DNA from 3 places in the Streptomyces sp. NPDC002328 genome. Region 1 is predicted to be linked to each of the others. Evidence: riboswitches for the same ligand, from Rfam matches in the RefSeq annotation. Region 1 holds a riboswitch; each other region holds the start of a gene.
The links. Region 1 has a riboswitch for thiamine pyrophosphate ahead of ACFYX4_RS24950 (thiamine ABC transporter substrate binding subunit). Riboswitches for the same ligand answer to the same signal wherever they lie in the genome.
Positions count from the first base shown of each region.

Region 2: linked by a shared signal. The riboswitch ahead of thiO (glycine oxidase ThiO) and the one ahead of ACFYX4_RS24950 (thiamine ABC transporter substrate binding subunit) in region 1 are both predicted to bind thiamine pyrophosphate.
Region 3: linked by a shared signal. The riboswitch ahead of thiC (phosphomethylpyrimidine synthase ThiC) and the one ahead of ACFYX4_RS24950 (thiamine ABC transporter substrate binding subunit) in region 1 are both predicted to bind thiamine pyrophosphate.

Region 1 is NZ_JBIARQ010000010.1:206,095-212,708, reverse strand. Features, by position in the region: gene ACFYX4_RS24955 (ABC transporter permease) at 1-1,019, opposite strand, end outside; gene ACFYX4_RS24950 (thiamine ABC transporter substrate binding subunit) at 1,064-2,152, opposite strand; TPP riboswitch at 2,233-2,339, opposite strand; gene rlmN (23S rRNA (adenine(2503)-C(2))-methyltransferase RlmN) at 2,367-3,473, opposite strand; gene ACFYX4_RS24940 (GNAT family N-acetyltransferase) at 3,532-4,104, opposite strand; gene ACFYX4_RS24935 (phosphatidate cytidylyltransferase) at 4,191-5,411, opposite strand; gene frr (ribosome recycling factor) at 5,411-5,968, opposite strand; gene pyrH (UMP kinase) at 6,142-6,614, opposite strand, start outside.
Region 2 is NZ_JBIARQ010000001.1:369,942-376,555, reverse strand. Features, by position in the region: gene thiS (sulfur carrier protein ThiS) at 1-22, opposite strand, end outside; gene thiO (glycine oxidase ThiO) at 79-1,242, opposite strand; TPP riboswitch at 1,240-1,351, opposite strand; gene ACFYX4_RS01715 (hypothetical protein) at 1,403-1,753, shown strand; gene ACFYX4_RS01710 (NAD(P)/FAD-dependent oxidoreductase) at 1,786-3,027, shown strand; gene ACFYX4_RS01705 (Rv2175c family DNA-binding protein) at 3,119-3,484, shown strand; gene thiE (thiamine phosphate synthase) at 3,602-4,249, shown strand; gene metF (methylenetetrahydrofolate reductase [NAD(P)H]) at 4,356-5,279, shown strand; gene ACFYX4_RS01690 (hypothetical protein) at 5,336-6,304, shown strand; gene ACFYX4_RS01685 (phytoene desaturase family protein) at 6,343-6,614, opposite strand, start outside.
Region 3 is NZ_JBIARQ010000011.1:64,550-71,163, reverse strand. Features, by position in the region: gene ACFYX4_RS25665 (LysR family transcriptional regulator) at 1-626, opposite strand, end outside; gene ACFYX4_RS25660 (DUF1801 domain-containing protein) at 759-1,121, shown strand; gene ACFYX4_RS25655 (VOC family protein) at 1,127-1,513, shown strand; gene thiC (phosphomethylpyrimidine synthase ThiC) at 1,642-3,456, opposite strand; TPP riboswitch at 3,449-3,638, opposite strand; gene ACFYX4_RS25645 (YibE/F family protein) at 3,711-5,507, shown strand; gene ACFYX4_RS25640 (SsgA family sporulation/cell division regulator) at 5,640-6,086, opposite strand; gene ACFYX4_RS25635 (IclR family transcriptional regulator) at 6,184-6,614, opposite strand, start outside.

The sequences.
Region 1 (6,614 bases):
TACTCGAGGGAGTTGCCGACCGCCTCGATCGGCGGGACCAGGAAGACGTTGCCGTCGTCCGAGGTCAGTGCCCGGTAGTAGGCGAAGTCCGGCGCGTCGAAGGAGCGTTGCACGAGCACCGCGAGCGGCAGCAGGAGCAGCGCGACGATCGTGACGAGGACGCCCGCCAGCAGCGCCCACTGTCCCGCGCCGCGCGGCCGTCGCGCCGTCATGGACGCGTCCACCAGCCGCAGCGCGCTCTCCCTGCGCCGGACCGTCCAGGCGTGCACGGCGAGGATCGCGCCCACCGCGACGAACTGCACGAGGGTCAGGACGGCGGCCGTGGACAGGTCGAAGATCTCCGAGGTCTGCCGGTAGATCTCCACCTCCAGCGTGGAGAAGGTGGGCCCGCCGAGGATCTGGACCACGCCGAAGGAGGTGAAGGTGAACAGGAAGACCATCAGCGCGGCGGCGGCCACGGCCGGCGCGAGCGCCGGGAGGGTCACCCGCCGCCACGCCCCGAAGGGCGAGGCCCCCAGCATCCGCGCCGCCTCCTCCTGCCGGGGGTCGAGCTGCGCCCACAGCCCGCCCACGGTCCGTACGACGACCGCGTAGTTGAAGAAGACGTGCGCGAGCAGGATCGCCCACACGGTGGTGTCCAGCCGTACGCCCCACAGCTCGTCGAGCAGTCCGCCGCGCCCGACCAGTGCCAGGAACGCCGTGCCGACGACGACCGTCGGCAGCACGAACGGCACGGTGACGACGGCCCGCAGCACCTCCTTGCCGGGGAAGGCGAAGCGGGCGAAGACATAGGCGGCGGGCAGCGCGAGCAGCAGGGTGAGCGCGGTGGAGGCGAGCGCCTGCCAGGTGGTGAACCACAGGACGTGCCGGATGTCGGACTGGCCGAGCACGTCGAGGAGCCGGCCGAACCGCCATCCGCCGTGGCCCTCGCCGTCCCCGTCGCCGTTCAGTCCGCGCGAGACGATCGCGGCGACGGGGTAGGCGAAGAAGACGCCGAAGAACGCGACGGGCAGGGCCATCAGCCCGAGCCGCGCCGCGTTCCCGGTGCGTCGCCGGCGGGTGGCTACTTCAGGACGAGCGAGGTCCACGTCTTGACCCACTGGTCGCGGTCCGCGGCGATCTTCGCCGGGTCCATGGTCTCGGGATCCTGGGCGGCGGGCCCGTACTTCGTGAACTCGGCGGGCACGGCCGCGCCCTTGACCACCGGGTAGACGAACATGTTGAGCGGCATGTCCTCCTGGAACTGCTTCGAGACCAGGAAGTCGATCAGGGCCTTGCCGCCCGCGCTGTTCTTCGCGTTGCTCAGCAGCCCCGCGAACTCGACCTGCCGGAAGCAGGTGCCGGTCGCGACGCCGGTCGGGGCGGTGGCGGGCTTCGGGTCGCCGAAGATCACCTCGGCGGGCGGGGAGGAGGCGTAGGAGACGACGAGCGGCCGGTCGGCGCCGGCCTTCTTGCCGCCGGCCGAACCGGAGAACTCCTCGTTGTAGGCCTGGTCCCAGCCGTCGACGACCTTGACGCCGTTGGCCTTGAGCTTCTTCCAGTACGCCTCCCAGCCGGCGTCCCCGTACTTCGCGGCGGTGCCGAGCAGGAAGCCGAGGCCGGGCGAGGAGGTGGAGGCGTTCTCGGTGACCAGGAGGTCCTTGTAGGCGGGCTTGACCAGGTCGTCGAAGGTGGCGGGCGGGGCCAGCCTCCGGTCGGCGAAGTACTTCTTGTCGTAGTTGACGCAGATGTCGCCGTGGTCGACCGGGGTGACCCGGTGCTTGTCCCCGTCGAGCCGGTACTCCGCGCCGACCTGGTCGAGGCCCTTGGCCGCGTACGGCTGGAACAGGTCGTTGTCGAGGGCGCGGGACAGGAGCGTGTTGTCGACGCCGAAGAAGACGTCGCCCTGCGGGTTGTCCTTGGTGAGGATCGCCTTGTTGACGGCCTGCCCGGCGTCGCCGTCCTCGAGGACCCGGACCTTGTACCCGGTCTGCTTCTCGAATTCGGGAAGCACGTTCTTGGAGACGGCCCACGAGCTGTGGCTGACGAGGGTGACGGTCTTGGAGCCGCCGTCCGAGCCGGAGCCCGAGTCGCCGGACGACGACGAACCGCACGCGGACAGCGTGACGAGGCCGAGGCTGACGGCCGCGGCGGCGAACGTCCTGGTGTGCACTGGATTCCTCCTGGGGGTGACCAGGAAGAGACGCGGCCCTGCCCGGGACCCGCGAGGGGAGCCCGGGCAGGGCGCAACAGCTCGAGTGATGACCGAACTTCCTACCCAGAATGACCTGGGCGAGGTTCAGAGGGTCTGCGGCCGGTTGCCGCACTCTCAGCGCTGTGGCGCTCCCCTGTCGGAATACGAAGGTATGAAGTTGTCTCGGAACAGACTACCGCTCGGTCGCCGCGAGCTGGCCACAGGCCCCGTCGATCTCCTGGCCCCGGGTGTCCCGGATGGTGACGGGCACGCCGTGCGCCGCGATGGCCTCGACGAACGCCTTCTCGTCCTCGGGCCGGGAGGCGGTCCACTTGGAGCCGGGCGTCGGGTTCAGCGGGATGAGGTTGACGTGCACGGGACGGCCCTTGAGCAGCCGGCCGAGCCGGTCGCCGCGCCAGGCCTGGTCGTTGATGTCACGGATCAGCGCGTACTCGATGGACAGGCGCCGCCCGGACTTCTCCGCGTACTCGAACCCGGCGTCGAGCACCTCGCGTACCTTCCACCGCGTGTTCACGGGGACGAGGGTGTCGCGAAGCTCGTCGTCGGGGGCGTGCAGCGAGATCGCGAGCCGGCACTTGAAGCCCTCGTCGGAGAACCGGTGGATGGCCGGCACCAGCCCGACCGTCGAGACGGTGATCCCGCGCTGCGAGAGCCCGAGCCCGTCGGGCGCGGGGTCGGTGAGCGCGCGGATGGAGCCGACGACCCGCTTGTAGTTGGCGAGGGGCTCGCCCATGCCCATGAACACGATGTTGGACAGCCGGGCCGGACCGCCGGGGACCTCGCCGTCGCGCAGCGCGCGCATGCCGTCCACGATCTGGTGCACGATCTCGGCGGTGGACAGGTTCCGGTCCAGGCCGGCCTGCCCGGTCGCGCAGAACGGGCAGTTCATGCCGCATCCCGCCTGCGAGCTGATGCACATGGTCACCCGGTCCGGGTACCGCATCAGCACCGACTCCACGAGCGTCCCGTCGAACAGCCGCCACAGCGTCTTGCGGGTCGTGCCCTGGTCCGTCGACAGATGCCGTACGACGGTCATCAGCTCCGGCAGCAGCGCCTCGCGCAGCTTCTCGCGCGCGCCGGCCGGGATGTCGGTCCACTCGGCCGGATCGTGCGCGTACCGCGCGAAGTAGTGCTGCGACAGCTGCTTCGCCCGGAACGGCTTCTCACCGATCTCCGCCACCGCCTCCTTCCGCTCGGCGGGCGAGAGGTCGGCGAGGTGCCGCGGCGGCTTCTTGGCTCCGCGGGGGGCGACGAATGTGAGTTCTCCGGGCTTAGGCATGGCTGTACCAGTGTGGCAGATCCAATCGGGTGAGGTTCCGCCCCGCCGCCGGCGGCGGTCAGCTCAGGGCGAGGCGCATCAGGATCCTCGGGTGGCCGGCCAGCACGGAGGTGGTGTCCGCGGCGTGGACGAAGCCGGCGCGTTCGAAGTTCTTCCGCAGGCCGGCGTAGGCCATCGTGAGGTCGACCCGGGCGTCGCCGTTGTCGAGGGGGTACGCCTCGATCGCCGGGGCGCCCTGGGCGCGGGCGAACTCCACCGCGCCCTCGATGAGCGCGTGGGAGACGCCCCGCTTGCGGTGACCGGGGCGGACCCGGACGCACCACAGCGACCACACCGGCAGGTCGTCGACGTGCGGGATCTTGCGGTTGCGCGCGAAGGATGTCTCGGCGCGCGGCGCGACGGCGGCCCAGCCGACCGGCACGTCACCGTCGTAGGCCAGCACCCCGGGCGGGCGCTCCGCACGGCACAGCCCTTCGACGTACTCGCCGCGGGCTTCTCCGCGCAGTTCGTTGTTGAGCCTGGACGGGATCCGGTAGCTCAGGCACCAGCACACGCCGGCCCCCGCCGACTTCGGCCCGAGCACGGCGCGCACGTCCTCGAAGACCGCGGCGGGACGAACCTCTGTGTCCATGCCCACACGATGTCACAACGAACGCGGCGGGCCCCCGCCCAGGACAGGACGGGGGCCCGTGCGCTGCACGTGTCGCGAGGGGCGGATCAGCCGGAGCCCACGAAGAGGACCAGCAGCAGCCAGACCACCGGGGCCGTCGGCAGGAGGGAGTCAAGCCGGTCCATGATGCCGCCGTGGCCGGGCAGGAGCGTGCCCATGTCCTTGATGCCGAGGTCCCGCTTGATCATGGACTCGCCGAGGTCGCCGAGCGTGGCGCTGACCGCTACCGCGAGGCCCAGCAGCAGCCCCTGCCACCAGGTGCCGCCGTCGATCATGAACTGCATGCACAGCGCGCCCGCGACCATCGCGAACGCCACCGCCCCGAGCAGGCCCTCGCGGGTCTTCCCGGGGCTGATGCGCGGGGCGAGCTTGTGCTTGCCGAAGCGCCAGCCGACGGCGTACGCGCCGGTGTCGCTGACCACCGTCAGCAGCAGGAACATGAGCACGCGCTGCGCGCCGTCCTCGGCCGTCAGCATCAGGGAGACGAAGGTGGCCAGGAACGGGACGTAGAAGGCCGCGAAGAGACCGGCCGTGACGTCCTTGAGGTAGCCCTCCGGCGGTTCCGTCATCCGCCAGACGAGGACCGCGAGCGCGGTCAGGGCCATGGCGACCCACGCGCCCTCGGTGCCCCGGAAGTACCCGGCGAAGACCATCGCCGCGCCGCCGATGGCGAGCGGCACGAGCGGCGCCTTGATCCCCTTGCGTTCCTGGAGCCTGCTGGTCAGCTCCCACAGCCCGACCACGACGGCGATCGCTATGACGCCGACGAACACGGCCTTGACGACGAACAGCGACGCGACGATCACCGCGCCGAGGCCGACGCCGACTCCTATGGCCGCGCCCAGGTCACGGCCCGCGCTCTTCTTCTGCGGTGCGGGCGCAGGCTGTGGGGCGTCGGGCATGGGCTCCGGATTCTGCGGCGCCGCCGCAGGGGGCTGCGCCGACGAGGTCTCGTCGCGGTACGGGGCGTCGCCGCCGCGGCGGCTCCCGTCGCGGAGGGACTCGTTGCGGAACGACGCGTCGCTGAACGGCGTGTCGTCCCGGAACGAAGGGCCGCCCGGCCGAGCGGCCCCCCGGTCGTCATCCTGGTGTCCGCCGTGAGCGGGTACGTCGGGGACGATGGGCATGGGGCGAGTCTGCTGCGCCTCAGGCGCATCGTACGCGGGACCCGCCGGGGCGGCCCCCCGGACAGGTCCCTGGTCGTTGGGCCCCCAGTACCCCGCCTGTGAACCGGCGTGCGGCGGAGCGCCCCAGGAAGAGTCGTTCATCAGACCTCGAGCAGCTCCGCTTCCTTGTGCTTGAGGAGCTCGTCCACCTGGGCGACGTACTTCGCGGTGGTGTCGTCGAGCTCCTTCTCCGCACGGCGGCCCTCGTCCTCGCCGACCTCGCCGTCCTTGACGAGCTTGTCGATCGCGTCCTTGGCCTTGCGGCGGACGGAGCGGATGGACACCTTGGCGTCCTCGCCCTTGCCCTTGGCGACCTTGATGTACTCGCGGCGGCGCTCCTCGGTGAGCTCGGGGAACACCACACGGATGATGTTGCCGTCGTTGCTCGGGTTGACGCCCAGGTCGGAGTCGCGGATCGCCTGCTCGATGTTGCGCAGCGCGCTCTTGTCGAACGGGGTCACGACCGCCATGCGCGGCTCCGGCACGGAGAACGAAGCCAGCTGGTTGATCGGCGTCGGCGCGCCGTAGTAGTCGGCCACGATCTTGTTGAACATCGCCGGGTGCGCACGGCCGGTGCGGATCGCGGCGAAGTCCTCCTTGGCGACCACGACGGCCTTCTCCATCTTCTCCTCGGCCTCGAGGAGGGTCTCTTCGATCACCACTTGCTCCTGCGTGTCTTGAGTAGGCCCGGCTGCGGTTCCTTGCGGGGGCGGCGGCCGGCTGCGTCGCGTCTTCTTCCTGCACGGTTCCCGACCGGCAGGACATTGTCCATCCCCTGACCAGGGTCCGTCCCCCGGTCAGGTGTTGTCGTACGAACCGCGGTCCGAACCGGTCAGGCCCGGCCGCCTTGGTCACCCACAAGCGTGCCGATCTTCTCACCCTTGACGGCCCGCGCGATATTGCCCTCGGCCAGAAGCTCGAAGACGAGGATCGGGAGCTTGTTGTCGCGGCACAGCGTGACCGCGGTGGCGTCGGCGACCTTCAGCTCGCGCGTGATGACCTCGCCGTAGCCGAGGGAGTCGAACCGGACCGCCTCCGGGTTGATCTTCGGGTCGGAGTCGTAGACGCCGTCCACGCCGTTCTTGCCCATCAGGAGCGCCTCGGCGTCGATCTCCAGGGCGCGCTGGGCTGCGGTGGTGTCGGTGGAGAAGTACGGCATGCCCATGCCGGCGCCGAAGATGACCACGCGGCCCTTCTCCAGGTGCCGCACGGCGCGCAGCGGGATGTACGGCTCGGCGACCTGGCCCATGGTGATGGCGGTCTGGACCCGGCTGTCGATGCCCTCCTTCTCCAGGAAGTCCTGGA
Region 2 (6,614 bases), on a different contig from region 1:
CGCCGTTGACGCGGACACACACCGAGCCGTGGGCGGAGTCGCCGGCCGAGCCGTGGGCCTGGTCCTGTTCCGGGCTGTTCATACGGGCAGCTCCGAGAGTGCGGCGGCGCCGAAGCGCCGGGGTGTGAACGGACGGGCCACATCGGGCAGTTCACCCGTGGTCAGGGCATGCGCCAGCACATCGCCGGTCACCGGCGTGAGCAGCACGCCGTTGCGGTGGTGCCCGGTGGCCAGCAGCAGCCCGTCCAGCCCGCTCGGCCCGAGCAGCGGCGCGTTGTCGGGCGAGGCGGGACGCAGCCCCGCACGCGTCTCCGTGAGCGGCAGCTCGGTGATCCCGGGGATCAGCTCATGGGCGTCGCGCAGCAGCTCGTAGACGCCGCCCGCCGTCACCGTCGTGTCCCAGCCGAGCTCCTCGCTCGTCGCGCCGACGACCAGCTCGCCGTTCTCCCGGGGCACCAGGTAGACGTCGCTGCCACGCACCACCGCGCGCACCGTACGGCTCAGGAACGGCGCGTAGCGCGGGGGCACCGCCAGCCGCAGCACCTGCCCCTTCACCGGCCGCACCGGCGGCAGCACCTCCCGCGGCACCCCCGCGAGCCGCCCGCTGAGGCTCCCGCCCGCGAGCACCATCTGCCCCGCCCCGAGCGCCGTCCCGTCGGCCGTGACGATCCCGGCGGCCCGGCCGCCCGTCACGGACAGCCGCTCGGCCCACGCGCGGTGGAACACCACGCCCGACCGCTCGCACGCGGCCACCAGCGCCCCCGCGAGCCGCCTCGGGTCGATCTGGTGGTCGCCGTCCACCCGCAGCCCGCCGCGCACCCCCGGCGCGAGCATCGGCTCGAGACGACGGCACTCCCGCCCGGACAGCCACTCCGACTCCAGCCCCGACTGCCGTTGCAGGGCGTGCAGTTCACGCAGATGCGCCCGGTCGTCGGAGTCCAGCGCGACCGCGAGGGTGCCGCAGCGGCGGTAGCCGAGGTCGTGCCCGGTGAGGTCGGTCAGCTCGGCCGCGAAGTCCGGGTAGCGGCGCGCCGATTCCACGTTCAGACCGAGCAGCGTCTGCTCGCCGTGGTGCAGTTCGGTGACGGCGGCCAGCATCCCGGCCGCCACCTGCGCGGCCCCGCCGCCCGGTTCGGGATCCACCACCGCCGTGGCGAACCCGCGCTGCGCGGCCCGCCACGCCGTGACCAGCCCGATGACGCCGCCGCCGACGACGAGGACGTCCGACGTATGTGAGGACATGGGCGTCCAGCCCCTCCCTTCGCCGGCATGACCCGGATCAGGTTCGTACGGTCGGAGGCCGCCAGCCTCCCTCTCAGCCCGGTGCGTCCGGGCTCCCGCGAGTGCTCTACGCGGCCACCCTAGCTCTTGGTCCCGCACACCGGTAAGGCAGCATGGCGGGATGCCGCGCTCGCTCGAAGGACTCGTCCTCGCCCCCGTCGCCGACCAGGCCCCCGGCCAGGTCGGCACCCGCACCCGTTTCACGTACCACGAGCGGGACGGTGTGATCTGGGCCGACTACACGGGCGGCGACGTCGTACGAGGGCATCTGGTGGGTACCCGAGAGGGAGACCGACTCGACTTCCGGTACGTACAACTCAAGTACGACGGCACGACGTCTTCAGGGCACTGCGTGTCGACGGTGGTGGAGCTGCCCGACGGCCGGGTGCGCCTCGACGAGACCTGGGAGTGGGAGTCGCAGTCCGGCAGCGGGACCAGCGTTGTGGAGCAGGTCACGGAGCACGACGGCTGACTGACAATTCGTCAGTTGTCTAAGGTGATCAGGTGAGCGAGCAGAGACGGGACGAAGTCAGGCCGGCCCAGCGGCGCGTGGTCGTCGTCGGCGCGGGCATGGCCGGGGTGCAGACCGCGGTCGCCCTGCGTGAGCAGGGATTCGACGGTTCGGTGACGCTGATCGGCGCCGAACCCCACCAGCCCTACGACCGGCCCCCGCTGTCCAAGGCCGTCCTGCTCGGCAAGGCCGAGGGCTCCGCCTTCGACGTCGACTTCGAGAGCCTCGGCATCGACCTCAGGCTCGGCAGCGAGGCGCTCGGCGTGCGCCCCGCCGACCATGTGCTGGACACCGAGGCCGGACCGGTCCCGTACGACGTCCTGGTCCTCGCCACCGGCGCCGAGCCGATCCGGCTGCCCGGCGCCGAGGGCGTGCCGGGCGTCCATCTGCTGCGCACCCTGGACGACGCCGAACGGCTGCGGCCCGTCCTCGCCCGGCAGCACGACGTCGTGGTCGTCGGCGCCGGCTGGATCGGCGCGGAGTTCGCCACGGCCGCCCGTGACGCCGGCTGCGCCGTCACCGTCGTCGAGGCCGCCGACCGGCCGCTGGCGGGCGCCCTGCCCGCCGAGGTCGCCGCCCCGATGGCCGGCTGGTACGCCGACAGCGGCGCCGAACTGCGCACCCACACGCGCGTGGAGCGCGTCGAACCCGGCGCGGTCGTCCTCGACGACGGCTCACGGCTGCCCGCCGGAGCCGTCGTGGTCGGCATCGGCGCGCGGCCCGCGACGGCCTGGCTGACCGGCTCCGGCGTCGAGCTCGGCGCGCACGGCGAGGTCGTGGCCGACGCCCATCTGCGCACCTCCGCGCGGGACGTGTACGCGGTCGGCGACTGCGCCTCCTTCCCCTCCGCGCGGTACGCCGAACGGCTCCTCGTCCACCACTGGGACAACGCCCTCCAGGGCCCGCGCACGGTCGCCGCCAACATCATCGGCGAGCCCACCGATGAGCCCCTGGAGGCCTACGACCCGGTGCCGTACTTCTGGTCCGAGCAGTTCGGCCGCTTCGTCCAGTACGCGGGCCACCACGGCGCGGCCGACCGGATGGTGTGGCGCGGCGACGGCTCCGGTCCCGCGTGGACGGTGTGCTGGCTGCGCGAGGACCGCCTGATGGCCCTCCTGGCCGTCGGCCGGCCGCGTGACCTGGCCCAGGGCCGCAAGCTGATCGAGGCGGGCACGCCCATGAACCCCAGACTGCTCACCGACCCGGCCCGCCCCCTGAAGAACGCGACCGCCTGAGCGCGCGGGCGCGACGCCCCCCGGGGCAGCGCGCCCCCGCCCGGGGGACGGCCCATCGCGGCCCGCCCCGCGGAGCGCCTACGCTTGTCCCGTGACCGAGATTGACGCAAAGATCGATGCTCTCGTCCCCGCCTGGCTCACCCTGCCCGACATCGCGGAAGCCCTCGATGTCGAGGTGACGCGTGTGCGGCAGCTGGTCAAGGAGGGCCAGCTCATCGCCGTACGCCGTGGCGAGAACCGCGCGCTGCACGTCCCCGCCGCCTTCATCGACGAGGACAAGGTCGTCAAGGGCCTGGTGGGCACCCTGACGCTCCTGCGGGACGACGGTTTCACGGACGAAGAGATGCTCGAGTGGCTCTTCACCCCCGACCCGAGCCTGCCCGGCACCCCGGCCCAGGCCCTGAGCGAGAATCGCGGCACGGAGGTGAAGCGCCGCGCCCAGGCGCTCGCCGTCTGACGCACTGAGTCGAACAACCGTCCGGTGTACGGCCCCGGCCCGGTCCGCCGCGGCCCCGGCCGTACACCACCGCACCCGGGGGACCCTCCGGTGCGCCGCCGCCCCGGGGGACCACGCATGCCCGACACCGCCCGCGCCCGCCTCGCCGACGCCCGGCTGTACCTCTGCACGGACGCCCGCAAGAAGCAGGGCGACCTCCCCGAGTTCCTGGACGCGGTCCTCGCGGGCGGCGTCGACATCGTCCAGCTGCGGGACAAGGGCATGGAGGCGGCCGAGGAACTCGAGCACCTGAAGGTGTTCGCCGACGCCTGCGCACGGCACGGCAAGCTGCTGGCGGTCAACGACCGCGCGGACGTCGCCCACGCCGCCGGCGCCGACGTCCTCCACCTCGGCCAGGGCGACCTGCCGGTCCCCGCGGCCCGCGCGATCCTCGGCGACGACGTCCTCATCGGCCGCTCCACCCACGCCGAGGCGGAGGCCGGGGCCGCCGCCGTCCAGGACGGCGTCGACTACTTCTGCACCGGCCCCTGCTGGCCCACCCCGACCAAGCCCGGCCGCCACGCCCCCGGCCTCGACCTGGTCCGCCGCACGGCCGCCCTGGGCGCCGACCGCCCCTGGTTCGCCATCGGCGGCATCGACCTCTCCCGCCTCGACGAGGTGCTGGACGCCGGCGCCCGCCGGGTCGTCGTCGTCCGGGCGATCACCGAGGCCGTCGACCCGGGCGCCGCGGCGGCCGAGTTCGTGAAGCGACTGCGCCAGGCGTGAGGCATGAGCCCGGCCGATTGTCCAAAGGGTGGACAACAGCCCGGCGAATCGGGCAAATCTCCGAGATCCGGTTGGGGGACCGCCGCCCCCTGACTAACCTGCCCGTATGGCCCTCGGAACCGCATCCACCAGGACCGACCGCGCCCGCACCGTGCGCGACATCCTGGCCACCGGCAAGACGACCTACTCGTTCGAGTTCTACGCGCCGAAGACGCCCAAGGGCGAGCGGAGCCTGTGGGACGCGCTCCGCAGGGTCGAGGCGGTCGCCCCGGACTTCGTGTCGGTGACCTACGGCGCCGGCGGTTCCACCCGGGCGACCACGGTCAAGGAGACCCAGCAGATCGTCGTCGACACCACCCTCACCCCGGTCGCGCACCTCACGGCCGTGGACCACTCCGTCGCCGAGCTGCGCAACATCATCGGCCAGTACGCCGACGCCGGGATCCGCAACATGCTCGCCGTGCGCGGCGACCCGCCCGGCGACCCCATGGGCGAGTGGGTGCGGCACCCGAGCGGTCTCACCTACGCCGCCGAGCTCGTCCGGCTCATCAAGGAGTCCGGCGACTTCTGCGTCGGCGTCGCCGCCTTCCCCGAGATGCACCCGCGCTCCGGCGACTGGGACGCGGACGTCAGGCACTTCGTCGACAAGTGCCGGGCCGGCGCCGACTACGCCATCACCCAGATGTTCTTCCAGCCCGAGTCCTACCTGCGGCTGCGCGACCGGGTGGCGGCGGCCGGCTGCGCCACCCCGGTCATCCCCGAGATCCTCCCGGTGACGAGTGTGAAGATGCTGGAGAGGCTCCCCAAGCTCAGCAACGCCCACTTCCCGGCCGAGCTGAAAGAGCGCATCCTCACAGCCAAAGACGATCCGGCCGCTGTACGCTCCATTGGCATCGACTTCGCCACGGAGTTCTGCGCTCGGCTCCTCGCCGAGGGAGTGCCCGGACTGCACTTCATCACGCTCAACAACTCCACGGCGACGCTGGAAATCTACGAGAACCTGGGTCTGCACCACCCACCGCAGGCCTAGACCGGTCGCATCCAGATACGACACACTGCGTAGCGGCCACTGGGAGAGGGGCGTACATGGGCTGGACGGTCCTCTACATCGCGTTCGGCATCGTCGCGCTGTGGCTGCTCGGCGAGGTGCTGTTGCAGTACAAGGCGCGGCTGCGCTGGCGACTGCTGGCGTTCGCCGGCTTCGTCGGCGTGGTGCTGGGCGTGCTCATGCCCAACGTGATCGTCATCGGGCTGGGCGCCGCCGCCTTCGCGGTCGGCCAGACGTACGTCACGCTGTCGTTCCGCCGCGGCTTCTCCGCCGGCTGGGCGGTCAGCCGCCGCGGCGCTGACGCCGTCAAGGGCCGCCGGGGCAAGACCGAGCGCAAGGACCCGACCCTGGAGGTCTCCGACCTGGAGGCGGCCGAGGCCGGCGCCGACCCCTACGGCCAGGACACCGGCTCCCCCTTCGGCGGCGACAGCGTCTCCTACGGCCGCGACAAGAACTCCTTCGACGACGACGACCGCGACGACGTCTTCACCCCGGCCGCCCGGGGCGCCGCCGGGGCCGCCGAGACCACCGCCGTCTACGAGCCGCAGCCCATGCCCGACGACACCGGCACCTACGGCGTCTACAGCGACTCCGCCTACGCGGCCGCCGCCCAGCCCCAGGACCAGTACGCGACGGCAGCCCAGGGCGCGGACCAGAGCCACGGCTATGACGGCTACTCCGGTTACGGACAGCAGCAGTACGGCTACGACTCCGCCGGCGAACAGCAGTACGCCGCCTACTCCGACCCGTACATCGGCACCCAGACCTACGGCGGCGGCTCGTACGACACCGGTTACGGCCAGCAGCAGTACGGGCAGCAGGGCTACGGCCAGGACCAGTACGGCGCCGGCGGCTACGGGGAGACCCCGGCCGGCGGTGTCTGGGTCCCGCAGCAGCGCACCGCCGACGACCCGCTGGGCGGCGACCTCCCGCCCGACCAGAACTACCCCTACCAGGGCGACGGACGGCAGCAGGGCACCGGGTACGACGAGCAGTACCGGTACTGACGGCGCTCCGACTCCGACGAGCGGTACCGCTCCGGGGCTCACTGCGAGCCCCGGAACTCCCGTCCCTCCACGATCAGTCCGGACACCAGCGCGCCCGACATCCCGGCGTGGGGCAGCCCGCCGCCCGGGTGGGACCAGCCGCCGACGGTGAACAGGCCTGGTATCGCGGTGGAGTTGGACGGGTGCAGCAGTCGCCCCCCGGCCGCGGCCAGCGCCGGCGCCGGCACCGACCCGCCCGCGACCCCGGTCTCGTCCGCGATGTCGGCGGGCGTGCGCACCTCGCTCCACAGGACGCGGTCCCGCAGCCCCG
Region 3 (6,614 bases), on a different contig from region 1:
GACGGGGTGCGGTCCGGAGTGCGGTCCTGTTTGAACGCCGCCGAGGTGACCTCCGGGTACTGCACCACGGGGTGTTCGGCGAGTACCTCCACGGACACCGACTCCTCGTCGGCGAGCGGATGCCCGGCGGCGACGGCGAGCACCCGGTTCTCCGTCAGCAGCACCGGTCCGCACGCCATCCCGTCGAACGGGTACGAGGCGATGAGGACATCCACCGAGCCGTCGAGCAGACTCGCGCGGGAGTCGGCCAGCTGTACCTCCCGCACGTCGACGCGGCAGTCGGGATGACGCTCGCCGAACACACCGACCGCTTCCAGGAGCGTGGGGGCCGTCCACTCGCCGAGAAAGGCGACCCGCAGCTCACCCGTGACACCGCGGCCGGCATCGACGGCTCTGCTCAGCGCCTCGTCCATCGCGGCGACCAGGGGCCTCAGATCGTCGGCCAACTGCCGCCCGATCGCCGTGAGTCGGACGGTTCTGCTGGTCCGTTCGAACAGTGCGCCTCCGATCCGCCGTTCAAGCCTCTTGACGACTTGGCTGACCCGCCCGGTCGTCACACGCAGGCGCTCGGCGGTGCGCCCGAAGTGCAGTTCCTCGGCAAGCGTCAGGAAGGTCTCGATCTCCACCCGTTCCAGCACAGTCCCCCCGGCGTTTAGTCAGGCTCAACGCCCGTCGTTCGATTCGTCGTTGATGACAGCTTCTCGCCGGTGGATCGTAAGAGGCGTCCCCCTGAAACCCACCACTATCGAGGACGCCCCATGAACGCTTCGGACATCACCGCCTACCTGGCCGGCCTCGACGACGAGCTGCGGGAGATCGGCGAGAAGGTGCGCCCCCACATCGACGCCGCCTTGCCGGACGGCGCCGGCGCGCTCTGGCACGGCCATCCCACCTGGAGCCTCGGCGACAGACCCGGCCGGACACCGGTCTGTCTGCTCAAGGCGTACACCTCCTACGTCACCTTCGGTCTGTGGCGAGGCCAGGAGATCACCGACCCCTCCGGGCGGCTGGTCCCCGGCGCCCGCCAGATGGCCTCCGTGAAGCTCAGGACCGTCGACGACGTGGACCCGGCCCTGTTCACCCAGTGGCTGCGCCATGCCGTCGCGCTGGAGGAGAAGTGACCTCGCTGCGCGTCAAGGCCTTCGATCATCTGGTGCTCAACGTCGAGGACGTCGAGCGGTCTCTGGACTTCTACATCGGGCTCCTCGGTCTGGAACCGGTCCGCGTCACCGAGTGGCGGGCGGGCAGAGTCCCGTTCCCCTCGGTGCGAGTGGCCCCCGAGACCGTCATCGACCTGGTCCGCCGCCCTCGGGGAACGTCCAACGTCGACCACATCTGCCTCACCGTGGACCCCCTGGACTGGGACGAGTTCCTCAGGACGGAGCCCGTCACCCTGCTCGAAGGCCCCGTCGAGCGTTTCGGCGCACGGGGCTCCGCCACCTCGGTCTACGTCCGGGACCCGGACGGCAACACCGTGGAGCTCCGCTGGTATCCGCAGGACTCCGCGGCCTGACCACGCAGGACTCCGCAGCCTGACCGCGCCGGGCTCCCCGGCCTGACCGTTCCTGGCTCCCGGTCCGGACGGCATCGCGTCCGGACCGGGACCGGGGCCCTGCGAACTCGGTCGACCGAAGGGCCGCCTCAGTCGGCCATGGGCAGGTACACCCTGTTGCCGCTCGCCGCGAACTCCTTGGACTTCTGGAGCATTCCGTCCGCGATCTCGTCCTGTGTCGCTCCTTCCGTCGGCGTACCGCCGAATCGCTCCGTGATGCTGTGGCTGATCTTCATCGAGCAGAACTTCGGCCCGCACATCGAGCAGAAGTGAGCCGTCTTGGCCGGTTCCGCCGGCAGGGTCTCGTCGTGGAACTCACGGGCCGTGTCCGGGTCGAGGGCCAGGTTGAACTGGTCCTCCCAGCGGAATTCGAAGCGGGCGTCGGACAGCGCGTCGTCCCATTCCTGCGCACCGGGGTGCCCCTTGGCGAGGTCGGCTGCGTGGGCGGCGATCTTGTAGGTGATGACGCCGGTCTTGACGTCGTCACGGTTGGGCAGGCCCAAGTGCTCCTTGGGCGTGACATAGCAGAGCATGGCCGTGCCCCACCAGGCGATCATCGCGGCACCGATGCCGGAGGTGATGTGGTCGTACGCCGGCGCGACGTCCGTCGTCAGCGGGCCGAGCGTATAGAACGGAGCTTCATCACAGATCTCCTGCTGAAGGTCGATGTTCTCCTTGATCTTGTGCATCGGGACGTGGCCCGGGCCCTCGATCATCGTCTGTACATCAAAACGCTTCGCGATCCGGTTGAGTTCCCCGAGCGTCCTCAACTCCGCGAATTGCGCCGCGTCGTTGGCGTCCGCGATGGAACCGGGGCGCAGGCCGTCGCCCAGCGAGTACGTGACGTCGTAGGCCGCGAGGATCTCGCAGAGTTCCTCGAAGTTCTCGTAGAGAAACGATTCCTTGTGGTGGGCCAGGCACCACGCGGCCATGATCGAGCCGCCGCGGGAGACGATGCCGGTCTTGCGGTTCGCCGTCAGGGGGACGTACGGGAGGCGGACGCCGGCGTGGACCGTCATGTAGTCCACGCCCTGTTCGGCCTGCTCGATGACCGTGTCCTTGTAGATCTCCCAGGTCAGCTCCTCGGCCCTGCCGTCGACCTTCTCCAGTGCCTGGTAGAGCGGCACCGTGCCGATGGGGACGGGGGAGTTGCGCAGCACCCACTCGCGGGTGGTGTGGATGTTCCGGCCGGTGGACAGGTCCATGACCGTGTCGGCACCCCATCGGGTCGCCCAGGTCATCTTCTCGACCTCCTCCTCGATGGAGGACGTCACCGCCGAGTTGCCGATGTTGGCGTTGACCTTCACCAGGAACCGCTTGCCGATGATCATCGGCTCGATCTCCGGGTGGTTGACGTTGGCCGGCAGCACCGCGCGGCCCGCGGCGATCTCCTCGCGGACCACCTCGGGCGCCACGTTCTCCCGGATGGCCACATACTCCATCTCGGGCGTGATCTCGCCCCGCCGGGCGTAGGCGAGTTGAGTGACCGCCTCGCCGGCCCGACCGCGACGCGGCAGCCGGGGTCGTCCCGGGAAGACCGCGTCGAGATTGCGCAGACCGCCGCGCGGCGAGGTGTGCTTGATGCCGTCGTCCTCGGGACGGACGGGGCGACCCGCGTACTCCTCGGTGTCCCCGCGGGCGATGATCCAGTTCTCCCGCAGCGGGGACAGCCCCCGGCGGACGTCGGTGTCGACGAGCGGATCGGTGTACGGGCCGGACGTGTCGTACAGCGTGACCGACTTCCCGTTGGTGAGGTGCACTTGACGGACCGGCACCCGCAGATCGGGGCGTGTGCCCTCGACGTACGCCTTGTGCCAGCCGATGGACTTCCCGGCCTCCCCGTTCGCGGAGACCTCGGCGGAGATCTGCGTGGAGGCAGGCGTGCGTGCGTCCTTGTTGGTCATGAGACCTACTCCCTACGCCGGCATTACCCGGTAACAGGTTCAGCGGTCGACGCAGCGATTGCCGTCTGCCGACGTTTCATGTGAAACATCACTCGGTGGTGATGGCGTTCCACGTGAAACATCGCGAAGACGGAGGTCAGCGCCCTCTCAGCCCGGTGCTCCGAGCTCCCGCGTGTGCAAAAGGTGCCTCCACGCTAGCGGCATGTGTGGCGCGGTGAACAGTGGGCCCCTGCCGTTCTTGCGATGATCGGTCGGTGACCACGACTCCTCCCCCGTATCCGCCCCCCGAGCCGCCTCGCCGACCGGCCGCCCGAAACAGCACCGGGCCCGGCACCGGACCGGGTCCCGAAGACGACCGCGACTTCAGCAGAGGGCGTGATCACGGGTTCGGTTACGGCGGCGGGCGCCCCGACGACTTCGGCGGCGCGTACCCGCCTGACGGAGGCCAGGCATCGGGCGACGGTCCGGCAGCGGACGGCGGGGGACGCGGCTTCGGAGACGGCAACGGCCACGGGGCCGGGCGGGGTTCAGGTGGCGGGCAGGGCTCGGGGGGCCACGGCCACGGATCGGGCGGGCATGGCTCGGGAAGCCACGGCTACGGTCCGGGTGGCCACGGTCCCGGCGGTGAGCAGGGCGGGGGCGACAGCCACGACCACGGTTCGGGAGGGCACAGCTCGGGCGGGCACGGTGCGGGTGGCGGTCATGGGCACTCGCACAGCCACAGTCACGGCCCGGCGGCCCCCGTCTCCCGGCACCTGCGCAAGGTCATCGGTGCGGTCCTGATCCCGTTCGCCGTGGCGGTGCTCGCCGGGTTGGTCGTGCTGTGGCCCGGCGGCGCTCCGGCGCACGAGCGCACCGGGGTGGGCTTCGACCGGCAGACCCAGCAGGCGACGGTCACCAAGGTCGAGAGCGTGAGCTGCTCGTCGGTGAACGCCTCGGGTGAGACCCCGACCGGAGACACCTCCACGGCCGAGGGCTCCTCCGCGCAGCAGCAGGCGAACGGCACCTGCAAGCGGGCCACGATCCGGGTGGACACCGGCAAGGACAAGGGCCGTACGTTCACGGAGATCGTCCAGCCGGACCAGTCACGGCAGTTGGAACAGGATCAGAAGGTCGTGGTCGCCTACGAGCCCTCCGCGCCGAAGGACCTCCAGTACTCGGTCACCGACATCAACCGCCGGCTCCCGATGGGACTGCTCGCCGGCATCTTCGCGGTCGCCGTCGTGATCGTCGGACGGCTGCGGGGCGTCATGGCCCTGATCGCGCTGACCATCAGCTTCCTGGTGCTGAACTTCTTCGTCCTGCCCGCGATCCTCCAGGGGTCGAACCCGCTGGCCGTCGCGGTGGTGGGGTCGAGCGCCATCATGCTGATCGCCCTCTACCTGTGTCACGGTCTCTCGGCCCGCACCTCCGTCGCGGTGCTCGGCACGCTCATCTCGCTGCTGCTGATCGGCGCCCTCGGATCCTGGTTCGTCGACTGGGCCGCGCTGACCGGCAACACGGACGACAACACCGGGTTGATCCACGGCCTGTATCCGTCGATCGACATGAGCGGTCTGCTGCTCGCCGGCATCATCATCGGTTCGCTCGGCGTCCTCGACGATGTGACGGTCACCCAGACCTCGGCGGTCTGGGAGCTTCACGAGGCCAACCCGTCGATGGGCTGGCGCGGGCTGTATCAGGCGGGCATCCGCATCGGCCGCGACCACATCGCGTCCGTGGTCAACACACTCGTCCTCGCCTACGCCGGCGCGGCGCTGCCGCTGCTGCTGCTCTTCTCGATCGCGCAGAGCAGCGTCGGCACGGTCGCCAACAGCGAACTGGTCGCCGCGGAGATCGTGCGCACGCTCGTGGGCTCGATCGGTCTGGTCGCGTCGGTCCCGGTGACGACGGCGCTCGCGGCGCTCGTGGTCTCGGCCGACCGCCCGGGTCCGGACTCGGCGGCCGAGACGGCCCCCGAAGGCACGCCCGGGGCGGCGGCCGCCGCTGCGGCGGGTCCGGCGTCCCCGGCTGCTCGGAGCGGCGGCAGGGGCAGGCGGCGCAAGCGCTGACCGGGGCGAAGCGTCCGCGGCCGTCGCCCACCTCGCCTCGGGTGCCCGAACCTCGTCCGCCTTCGGAAGAAGCGTTCCTGCACAGCCCCTCCCCGCGCAGAAGCGTGTCGTCGCCCTCCCCGGCACGACGCTTCAGCCGGCGCTCTGCTCCTCCGCCAGGATCCGGTCCAGGGCCTCGTCGAGGTGGGCGTCGAAGTCGGCGAGCGCGCCCTCCTGGCCCAGCGGGACGAGCTTGTCGGTGCGGTCCAGGAAGGCCACGAGCGGAGCCGTCGAGGAACGGAACACCGCCTGGTCGCCGCCGACCTGAAGTCTGATCAGGACCTCGCCGAGTGAACCGGGGTCGAGGGGCGAGACCCGCACATCGCCCTCGCCGCACGGTCTGCCCACCCCGTCGATGAGCAGCTCCCGCCCGAACGTCCAGGTCACCGGAGCGTCACCGGGCAGGTGAAAGGTGAGCCGCACGGCGAAGGGATCGCAGGTCTCGTAGCCCAGCTCCACCGGGATACGGAACGAGAGCTCCTCGGAGACGAGGAAGCTCATCATGACCTCTGCCTGTACTGCCTGCACGGACTCGCGCATCGCCTTACCCCGTCATTGCCGTAGATGGCCGGGAATCGACCCCTGACACTTCAGGCATCTTGCTGAACGTACACAACAGATCACAAGGAGTGAGTTTTCAGATACTGATAGAGAGCGCAAGCGATCCCAGCCTGCGCCCGACCTCGCTCTGGAGTTGCTGCGCCGCCGAGAGCAGCCGGTCCGCCTGATGGGCGGGCAGGGAGATGGCCATCGTCGCCGCCGAGGTGCCCACGGTGATCGGGATCGCGGCGCACACCGTGCCCAGCGCGTACTCCTGCCGTTCGACGACCGCCTCCATCCGGCGCACCCGGGCCAGCCGCCGCATCAGGGTGTGGTCGTCACGGACGGTGTACGGGGTGATCGACTGCACGGGGTAGCGGTGGAGGTGGTCGCGGCGCGACTCCTCGTCGAGCTGGGACAGCAGGCACTGGCCGATGGCGTGCGCGTGCCCGGTCTCGCGGAAGTCGGCCCACTCCTCGACCGCCGGATTGCCTGGGGTATCGGAGACGCACATGACCTCGATCTCGC